Regions from separate parts of the Shewanella sp. Isolate8 genome, predicted to be linked through region 2. Evidence: riboswitches for the same ligand, from Rfam matches in the RefSeq annotation. Region 2 holds a riboswitch; the other holds the start of a gene.

Region 1 (4,472 bases), 430 kb from region 2:
CTTAAACCTCGTTCTCTGCCTGCCAATGCTTCTACACAAACGCCTCCTAAACCAACACAAAGCGAGTTAGATGACAGTGCAAATAGCCAGCGCGCATCGACTGAGGAGAAACCGACGCCGCAGGGTGCCGTTAAGGCCAATGCCGCGCTGATTAAGCCGTTATCTGCAGAGGAGGTTGCTGCTAGTCGAGCAACCGATATTGAGCCAATTACTACTCAATCCACGAATCCCAAAACCACAGATAGTAAGGCATCTCAGGCTGTGCCCAAAGCCGAGACTTCTGATGCTCACAAGGAGGAGAAGGCATTTTCTTTCGAAGATGCGCCCGGCCTTAACCTTAGCTCAGACATTAGCACAGACCTTAGTTCAGATCTTGGCCCTGCTGGTGAGCCGATATCAGCCTATTCGGGGGCGGTAAGCGCCATGACGGGTGACTACATGGCCAGAGACAGGCAGGCGCAGTTGGACAACTTAGTCCAGAGTGCTGCCACAAATGCCACCCAGAAGAAGTCCATGAGTGAGATGGATGGTGATATGAGGGTATTGGCCCTACCTAAGGAAAATGAGTATGAGACGGCAATCACCTTAGACAGTAAGGTGGATCCTAATCGCATCGTCAAGATAGGGGATACCTGTTATCGCGTGGTGAGTGTGGCGACACCAATTAACCCCCATGGGGAAAACTTAGGCTTCCCCTTTAAGTGTAGTGGCGACAAGGTGAAACAGGCGATAAAAGAGGGGCTAGATAAGCATCTGAGCATGATGGGAGTGAGTCAAAAAGGGAAAAATTAGCGTGATATATTTTCACTTAAAACATAGTTTATCTTATTGCTGATTTTTAAGTGTATGTTTTTGATGTTATTTTAATGTCGATATTTTTGTTTGTATCTGCATCGTTGTGGGGGTTGTCCCCCTCAATCTCTTAGGTCTATACTGAGGCCCTCTTGTCGGAGTGCCATTAGGCTGAGACCGTTAATTCGGGATCCGTTGAACCTGATCAGGTTAGTCCCTGCGAAGGAAACAAGCATTATATGACCATAGTGTCGCCGCCGTTTTATCGGCCTGTCGAAAGCCCGCGCTGATGAACAGCGAGCTTAATTCGAGCGACACCCAGCATATTTTTGAATTAGGCCATTTGGCCTGACTCAATGCCCTCAACGCCAAACTTCTCCAGACAAGCAACTTCATCTAACCCTATAGTGAGATTGCTTATGTCAACACGTCGTGAAATGCGAGCAGAGGCCCAGGCCTTTATCGATAACCTTAAACCGCTACAACACCCTAATTCCCAGAAGTTTTACCTAAGCGGTAGCAGGCCAGATCTTAAGGTTGCCATGCGGCAGATTTTTCAGTCCGATACCCTGATCGGCGGCACCGCCGAGGCGCCTGTCTATGAGCAGAATCCGCCCATTAACGTCTATGATTGCGCCGGGCCCTATTCGGACCCTAACGCCGATATCGATGTGCGTCACGGCTTGGTAAAGCTGCGATCTCAGTGGATCGCCGAGCGCGGCGATACCCAGGTACTCGAGCAGGTTAGCTCAGGTTTTACCCAGCAGCGCCTGGCCGATGAAGGCTTAGACCATCTCAGGTTCGAGCATCTGCCTAGGCCCAGACGCGCCCTTGATGGCAAGGTGGTGACTCAGATGCATTATGCGAGGCGCGGCATCATCACCCCCGAGATGGAGTATGTGGCCCTGCGTGAAAACATGGCCCGCGAGAGCGTGACCCAAGAGGTGCTTAACCAGCGCGCACCGGGTGAGAGTTTCGGTGCCAAGGTGGGCGAGCCCATTACCCCCGAGTTTGTGCGTCAGGAGCTGGCGGTGGGCCGGGCTATCTTGCCGCTGAACATCAACCACCCCGAGGCCGAACCTATGATCATCGGCCGTAATTTTCTAGTTAAGGTCAATGCCAACATAGGTAATTCGGCGGTCACTTCGTCTATCGAAGAGGAGGTGGAGAAGCTGGTGTGGGCCACCCGCTGGGGCGCAGATACAGTGATGGATCTCTCCACCGGCCGCTATATTCACGAGACCCGCGAGTGGATAGTGCGTAATTCACCCGTGCCCATAGGCACAGTGCCCATCTATCAGGCGCTGGAGAAGGTCAATGGCGTCGCCGAAGACCTTACCTGGGAGATCTTCAGAGATACCCTGATAGAGCAGGCGGAGCAGGGGGTGGATTACTTTACCATACATGCGGGCGTGCTCCTGCGCTATGTGCCCATGACGGCCAAACGCCTCACGGGTATTGTCTCCCGTGGCGGTTCTATCATGGCCAAATGGTGCCTCTCTCATCACAAGGAAAACTTCCTCTATGAACATTTCGATGAGATCTGCCAGCTGTGCGCCGCCTACGATGTTTCGCTGTCTCTGGGTGATGGCATGCGTCCAGGCTCCATTGCCGATGCCAACGATGAGGCGCAGTTTGCCGAGTTGGAAACCCTCGGCGAGCTGGTGAAGAAGGCCTGGCAATATGATGTGCAGACCATTATCGAGGGGCCGGGCCATATCCCGATGCAGCTGATCAAAGAGAATATGGATAAGCAGCTCGAGCTGTGCGACGAGGCGCCGTTTTACACTCTGGGGCCGCAAACCACAGACATCGCCCCTGGCTATGATCACTTTACCTCTGGCATAGGTGCGGCGATGATCGCCTGGTATGGCTGCGCCATGCTCTGTTACGTGACGCCTAAGGAACATCTCGGCCTGCCGAACAAGGAAGATGTGAAACAGGGGCTGATCGCCTACAAGATCGCTGCTCATGCTGGTGATGTGGCCAAGGGCCATCCTGGCGCGCAGATCCGCGACAATGCCTTGTCTAAGGCCAGATTCGAGTTTCGCTGGGAAGATCAATACAACCTGGGGTTGGATCCCGACACCGCCAGGGCGTTTCACGACGAATCACTTCCGCAGGAGTCGGCTAAGGTGGCCCATTTCTGCTCCATGTGCGGCCCCAAGTTTTGCTCGATGAAGATCACTCAAGAGGTACGAGAATACGCGGCGGCTCAAGCCATCGAGGTGAGAGAGATTGAAGTGTCGGATGTCGATGGTGATAACCCCAAGGCGGATGTCCAGCAGGGGATGGCGCGGATGTCGGCCCAGTTTAAGCAAAGTGGTGGCGCGCTCTATCACAGTGCCGCATTGGCTGACGTTGAAGAGGTATAGTCATGTCAGCTGATAAACCAATTGTCTGGACCATTGCCGGTTCAGACAGCGGCGGCGGTGCAGGCATTCAGGCGGACCTGGCGACCATGACAGATCTTGGTTGCCACGCTTGTAGCGTGATAGCCAGTGTGACCGCGCAAAACTCTGTGGCGGTGAATGGTGTCGAGCCGGTAAGTGAGTCCATCTTGCTCGCTCAGCTCGATACCCTGCTGGCCGATTTACCACCAAGGGCGATAAAGATAGGGCTGCTCGCCAATCAGCGACAGATCCATCTGGTGGCCGACTGGCTGTTGAATCATATTAAACCGCTCAGGACGAAAGAGGGTCAGCCTATCCCCGTGATCCTCGATCCTGTGATGGTGGCCTCATGCGGTGATGCGCTTGCAGCGCAAGTGAAAACGCAAGGGGAAGAGGGAGAATCCTCAACGCAGCCAATGCAAAGTCAGTCAAAGCAAGGCCTGCAAATGCAAGTACAGCCAAAGCAAGGCGGCCTGGATTTCACTCCCTTCAGGGGAGTGCTAAGCCTCATCACCCCGAACCTTAGCGAGTTTGGCAGATTGCTGGGAGAAGAGACGACATCGAGGGATGAGATACTCCCCCAGGCTAAGATGCTGTCGAATCAGTTAGCCTGTCATCTGCTGATCACTGGCGGCGACAAGGGCGCACTCTGGCAAAACGAGTGGGCAGAGGACCTCTTCGTCTGCAACGAGGTGGCGCACACCTCGACGATACACCAGCATAGAGGGTTTCGTCTGAGTAGCGAGCGAGTGGACAACCCTAACCATCATGGCAGTGGCTGCACCTTGTCATCGGCGATAGCCTGTTTTCTCGCCCAGGGGCTGGTGCTCCACGATGCCATTTTGATGGCTAAGGCCTATGTGAGCCAAGGCATCAGGTTCGCGAGCGCCGTTGGCGCAGGAGCCGGCCCCTTGGCACACTGTGGTTGGCCTGCCGGATTAACATCTTTGCCTCTGATTGTCGATGCACAGATGCATGCCAACGCGGCGCAGCCGTTTAACTTTCCCAAGCTACAACGCCCCATCGGCGTCTACCCCGTGGTCGATAGGCTAGAGACCCTGGAGCAGGTGCTGGCAGCAGGTGCCAGTACGGCTCAGCTAAGGATAAAACTTGCCGATGACGGGCGAGCTGATATCAAGCCTGTTGGCGCCCCTGATGAATCGGCGCTAGAGGCTTTGATCAAAGAGGCTATCGCACTGGGCCGAGCGTATGATGCTCAGGTGTTTATCAACGATCACTGGCAGCTTGCGCTCAAGCATGGCGCGTTCGGTATCCATCTGGGTCAGG
Region 2 (4,472 bases):
CAGACGGCGCGAAGGCATCGTTGGCCGAGTCGCTGTAGTCACTCTCGCGGCGCTCGAGACGCGCACCGACTGAGAGCGCATAGCCATGGCCCAGGTCGCTGTCTAACTGGGCGAAAACGGCCAGGTTAGTCGCCTCATACTCGGCCATGAGATTGTCTTCCCAGCCGTTGTAGACCTCGGTGGTGTCGTTGTCTTCTGTGAGTCTCAGGCCATAGACACCCACCAACCAGTCTGTGCTACCGCCTAAGATACGTCCCGCCTCCGTGGAGCTTAGACGAAACTCCTGAGACAGGGTGGTTCTCTCGCCCAGCTTGTTCCAGGTGTAGTCATACTGGCAGGGCTCACCCTCACAGCTGCGGGCCGCCCAATATGCAGGATTTGCCCAGTCACCGTCATAGCCGTGGTGAGTATCACTCTGAGCCATTGAACTTAATGAGACCAGCTCGAAGCTGTCGGCGCCCGAGTAGGTCAGCTTCAGTGAGCCACCCGTGGTGCGCTGCTTATCGACACCAGGTTCATCGGTAAGAGTATCGAAGCCGTTGTTGTCCAGTGTCCAGGCATCATAGCCATTGTTAAAATCGGCGTGCATCAGGCTGAGATCTGCCACCAGATCGTCTGTGGCATACCAGCGCAGCTTGATGCGGCCGGTAAATTCATCTCGGCCGTTGGTGTCGTCTCGGCCCAGGTAAAGGTTGTCACGATAGCCGTTCTGCTCATGTTGCTGCAGCGATACGCGGTACAAGAGCTTGCCCGAATCGCTTAATGGACCTGAGCTGAAGCCGCTATAGGTGCGCAGGTTATCGTCACCCAGTTGCACCTCGGCGCCATGTTCGAATACTGAGGTGGGATCGTTACTCTTAAGATAGATGAGTCCCGCCAGTGCGTTGGCACCATAGCGAGTCCCCTGAGGACCACGCAACACCTCGACCTGCTGCAGATCGTACATGCTGGAGATCATCCCAATACCAGACAGATCTATGTCGTCTATGATATAGCCCACGGAGGAGTTAGGCGCCCCCTGATACTCCTCCTGCTCGCCGACGCCGCGGATCTGGAAATATTTTGCCCGTGAGCTGCCGCCAGACCAGTTGAAGTTGGCAATACCGTTGAGTACGTCTTCGAAGTGCTGGGCGCCCTCGTCTTCTATCTGCTGTTGGTCGATAACGCTGATGCTCGATGGCACCTTGTCCAGGCTGGATTGGCGAAAATCAGAGGTGACGACGATCACTTCCATCTCGTCATTAGTCGGCGGCGTATCGCTCGCCATAAGGCTGGTGTGAGTTAACGCCGCAGCGACGGCAAGGGCGATGGGTGAATAAGATTTTAATGTAAACATGGGACCTCAAATTAATATTGAGATCCGGCACTTAAGAAAGCGAGAAAGAATGCACAGACAGATCGCGTTGAATCTAGTGATGTGGCCCATTCCTACGCCGGTATTAGCCGGATCAGGTTCTAAGGGTTCGTCCAGCGGACATCTCAGTCAATCACAAAGCCTATGGCTTGGCGTTAACACCCCTTGGCGAGGCCGATTATACATGACTCATACAAAGAGTTGACATATTTAACGCAAAATTTGCGCCTGACCCATAAAAAACGCCAGCATTGCTGACGTTTTCATCAAATCATTCGCTAGACTCATCCATGAAAGCGATTTTTAATTGGAAATGGCCTCGCGCACATAGAGTTCGCAGCGCACCGCAGTGGCATTAGGCGACAGCGCCGTTACCTGCATCTGCTGCTTGCCATGGAGCTTAAGCGCCTTCCAGCTTACGCCCTCATCTTCCACCGTCGCACCATTGATATCGTACCAGGTGAACTTATATTGCAGATGGAGATCTGTAGCCGCCTTGCTGATAACGGTAGCGCGGGCCCGCAAGAAACCGGCCTCAGCCTGGGTCGTCACCCCACTGACATCCACATCCGAGTGGAAGGAGCCGTTGTCCACCCGCACCTCGCCGGTAGAGCTGGTCATGATGCCGCCGGTATGCGGCGCACAGGCTGCCAGTCCCAATAACATCCAGCCTAACACTAATCCCTTGTTCATCTTTACCCTCCTAACGCCGACCATTGACTCGGTTACTCTATCAGAAAATGGGCACGTGCCGTGGCGATCAACGCCTTACGGTTGGTTTGCCAGCAGTTGATGTTAACGTTGGCCACACGTCGCCCTTGGCGAGTGATCTTGCACTCGGCAAAACTGTCTCTATGATGGCCGGCTCGCAGGTAATCGATAGAGAAGTCGACAATTTTGGGTACCTTAGTGGTCTGCATAAATACCATCAACTGTACGATGGCCGACATCTCCATGAAACCGGCGATCACCCCGCCATGAATGGCCGGCAGGGTTGGATTACCGATATTCTCATCTTTCTTGGGTAGCTGAAACACCAGCTCGTCGCCAAAGCGTGCCACCTGCATGCCGATAAACTTTGCATAAGGTACGTGTGCCAATAGGTGACCGAAATCGTTGAGCTCGGTGGCCTTCTTGACGATATCTTTAACGTTTAGTGCCTGATTAGCCTCTGGCGAAACCATGGTCATTCCCCTTCTCCCATCAAGGCCTGTCTGAAGGCATCACCCACCATCTCTGGGCTGATGCGCATGAAAGAGCCCACCGCATGGGCGATAGGGTCATCGATAGAATCCTGATAGGCGATGGCGCGAGTAAAGGCCACGCTCGAAGAGAGCTTATAACACTCCGCAAAACCGTAAACGCTCTTATTTGGCTCGGCCGGTTTCATGTAATCGACTCTCAGATCCAGCGTTGGCGATAACTCAAGTGACTTGTACTTATCGAAAATATTGCACACCACCGCCGTACCACAGGCGGTGTCCATCAAGGTGGTGATCACCCCGCCGTGTATCACACCGGTATCGGGGTAACCGATCAGCTCGCTGCTATAGGGAAGCTCGATCAACACGTGCTGTTCGCTGGCTTCAAGCACACTGAGTCCGAGTCGGCGGCACTGCACTAGCTGGCCGACAAAGCGTGTGGCCAAGTCCGTCAGCGGGAAAAAATCAGGATTTGTCTTCATTGCTCAACACAGTCCAGAAGTAAGTCAGGATTAACGCGACACCAGCGGTCCCATAAAATCGCCGCCTAATAGGTGCATATGAATATGGAAGACTTCCTGGCCGCCATGCTTATTACAGTTCATGATGAGACGATAACCGTCTTCGGCGATCCCCGCCTCATCAGCCAGCTTAGCCGCCACCGTCATCATGCGCCCTAATGCCTTCTCGTCAGATGCCTTCACATCGTTAACCGTCGGAATAAGATGGTTAGGGATGATGAGAATATGGGTTGGCGCCTTAGGTTGAATGTCGCGAAAGGCCGTGACCAACTCATCTTGATATAGGATATCGGCGGGAATTTCGCGTCTAATAATTTTACTGAAAATGGTCTCTTCGGCCATTGCACTATCCTCGATGTGACGTTATTCCTGTCAGTATACTCACAAATGACCAATTTGTGATCCTTCATATAAATAAAGGAGTTAACTCGGTTAACGAGTGATGATTTTTAGCACAGAGATCAAAAAAGCCCACCAGATGAACAGGTGGGCCTTATTACTCATCGCAGCGACACTGGCCAAGATTTAATATTAAGTGCTATTTAATCGAATGCTAATCTATCGCTGTTCATCTGATCTTGCTGTTTAAGTTGCTTAAGATTTTCACGCTCGGCCTCTATCTGCAGCAACTTAGGCGCCTTGAAGGTTAACTTGATAAAGGCATCTTGGCGCGTCTTGGCCAACTGTTCCAGCGCCACATTAGTGCCATCGCCCACAAAGCCATACCAGCGCTTACCCGAGCAGCTTCCCTGTAATACGCATTTATATGAACTCATCTCACTAGAGATAAACTCTGTAGTTTGATAACCACTATCCATCAGAGATTGCTTAATAAAATTAAAATCCTGATTATAATCATCATCATATAAGCCATAGATTTTGCTAGTCATGGTGACCTTTAGTAGCCCGTGTTGCTTATCGGCATAGAGCACATAGTCATTGGCTAAAGATAAAGATTTAGGTAAAGCATGGGTTTCTACCCTGAGCTCATCTCCCTGGCGTTTGACCTCGCCATACCGGCTGACATCCTCTCCCCAATCAAGCCCAAAAGGCGCCAATCCATGTGCGTAAAGTGGCGCTAACACTAACAGCAATGCTAACTTCTTCATCGTACCTATTCAGCAAGTCAAAAACTTGACGGATTCTACCTCAGAGAGGGTAAATGTGAAACCGAAACGAGCCAAAAAACAATAAAAATATATAGTTATGCAATGTTGGGCCAAAGTAGCAAAATAGTTACTACCGATTTAGACCGTTAACACCAAAGTATTACACGGCATTGCAATGGTAATGCAAAAGTATGAACCATCTCGACAGCCCGTCTCATCCCTGATTGATCTTTGCGCGTACTCTGGCTTCAGAGTGGGCTTCCAACCAATATTTTTGTAACACGGG

Evidence for each region. A riboswitch is a leader RNA that binds a small molecule or an ion and turns the genes downstream of it on or off. The one in region 2 is predicted to bind thiamine pyrophosphate.
Region 1: it holds a riboswitch for thiamine pyrophosphate, as region 2 does, so the genes downstream of both, thiC (phosphomethylpyrimidine synthase ThiC) here and L1D43_RS06295 (TonB-dependent receptor) in region 2, are expected to answer to the same signal.

Annotation. Positions count from the first base shown of each region.
Region 1 is NZ_JAKEVI010000001.1:1,846,461-1,850,932, reverse strand. It holds gene L1D43_RS08185 (hypothetical protein) at 1-792, shown strand, start outside; TPP riboswitch at 939-1,037, shown strand; gene thiC (phosphomethylpyrimidine synthase ThiC) at 1,212-3,167, shown strand; gene thiE (thiamine phosphate synthase) at 3,170-4,472, shown strand, end outside.
Region 2 is NZ_JAKEVI010000001.1:1,414,165-1,418,636, reverse strand. It holds gene L1D43_RS06295 (TonB-dependent receptor) at 1-1,336, opposite strand, end outside; TPP riboswitch at 1,409-1,530, opposite strand; gene L1D43_RS06290 (YcfL family protein) at 1,658-2,047, opposite strand; gene L1D43_RS06285 (PaaI family thioesterase) at 2,080-2,544, opposite strand; gene L1D43_RS06280 (PaaI family thioesterase) at 2,541-3,038, opposite strand; gene hinT (purine nucleoside phosphoramidase) at 3,069-3,419, opposite strand; gene L1D43_RS06270 (hypothetical protein) at 3,620-4,186, opposite strand; gene L1D43_RS06265 (CsgG/HfaB family protein) at 4,401-4,472, opposite strand, start outside.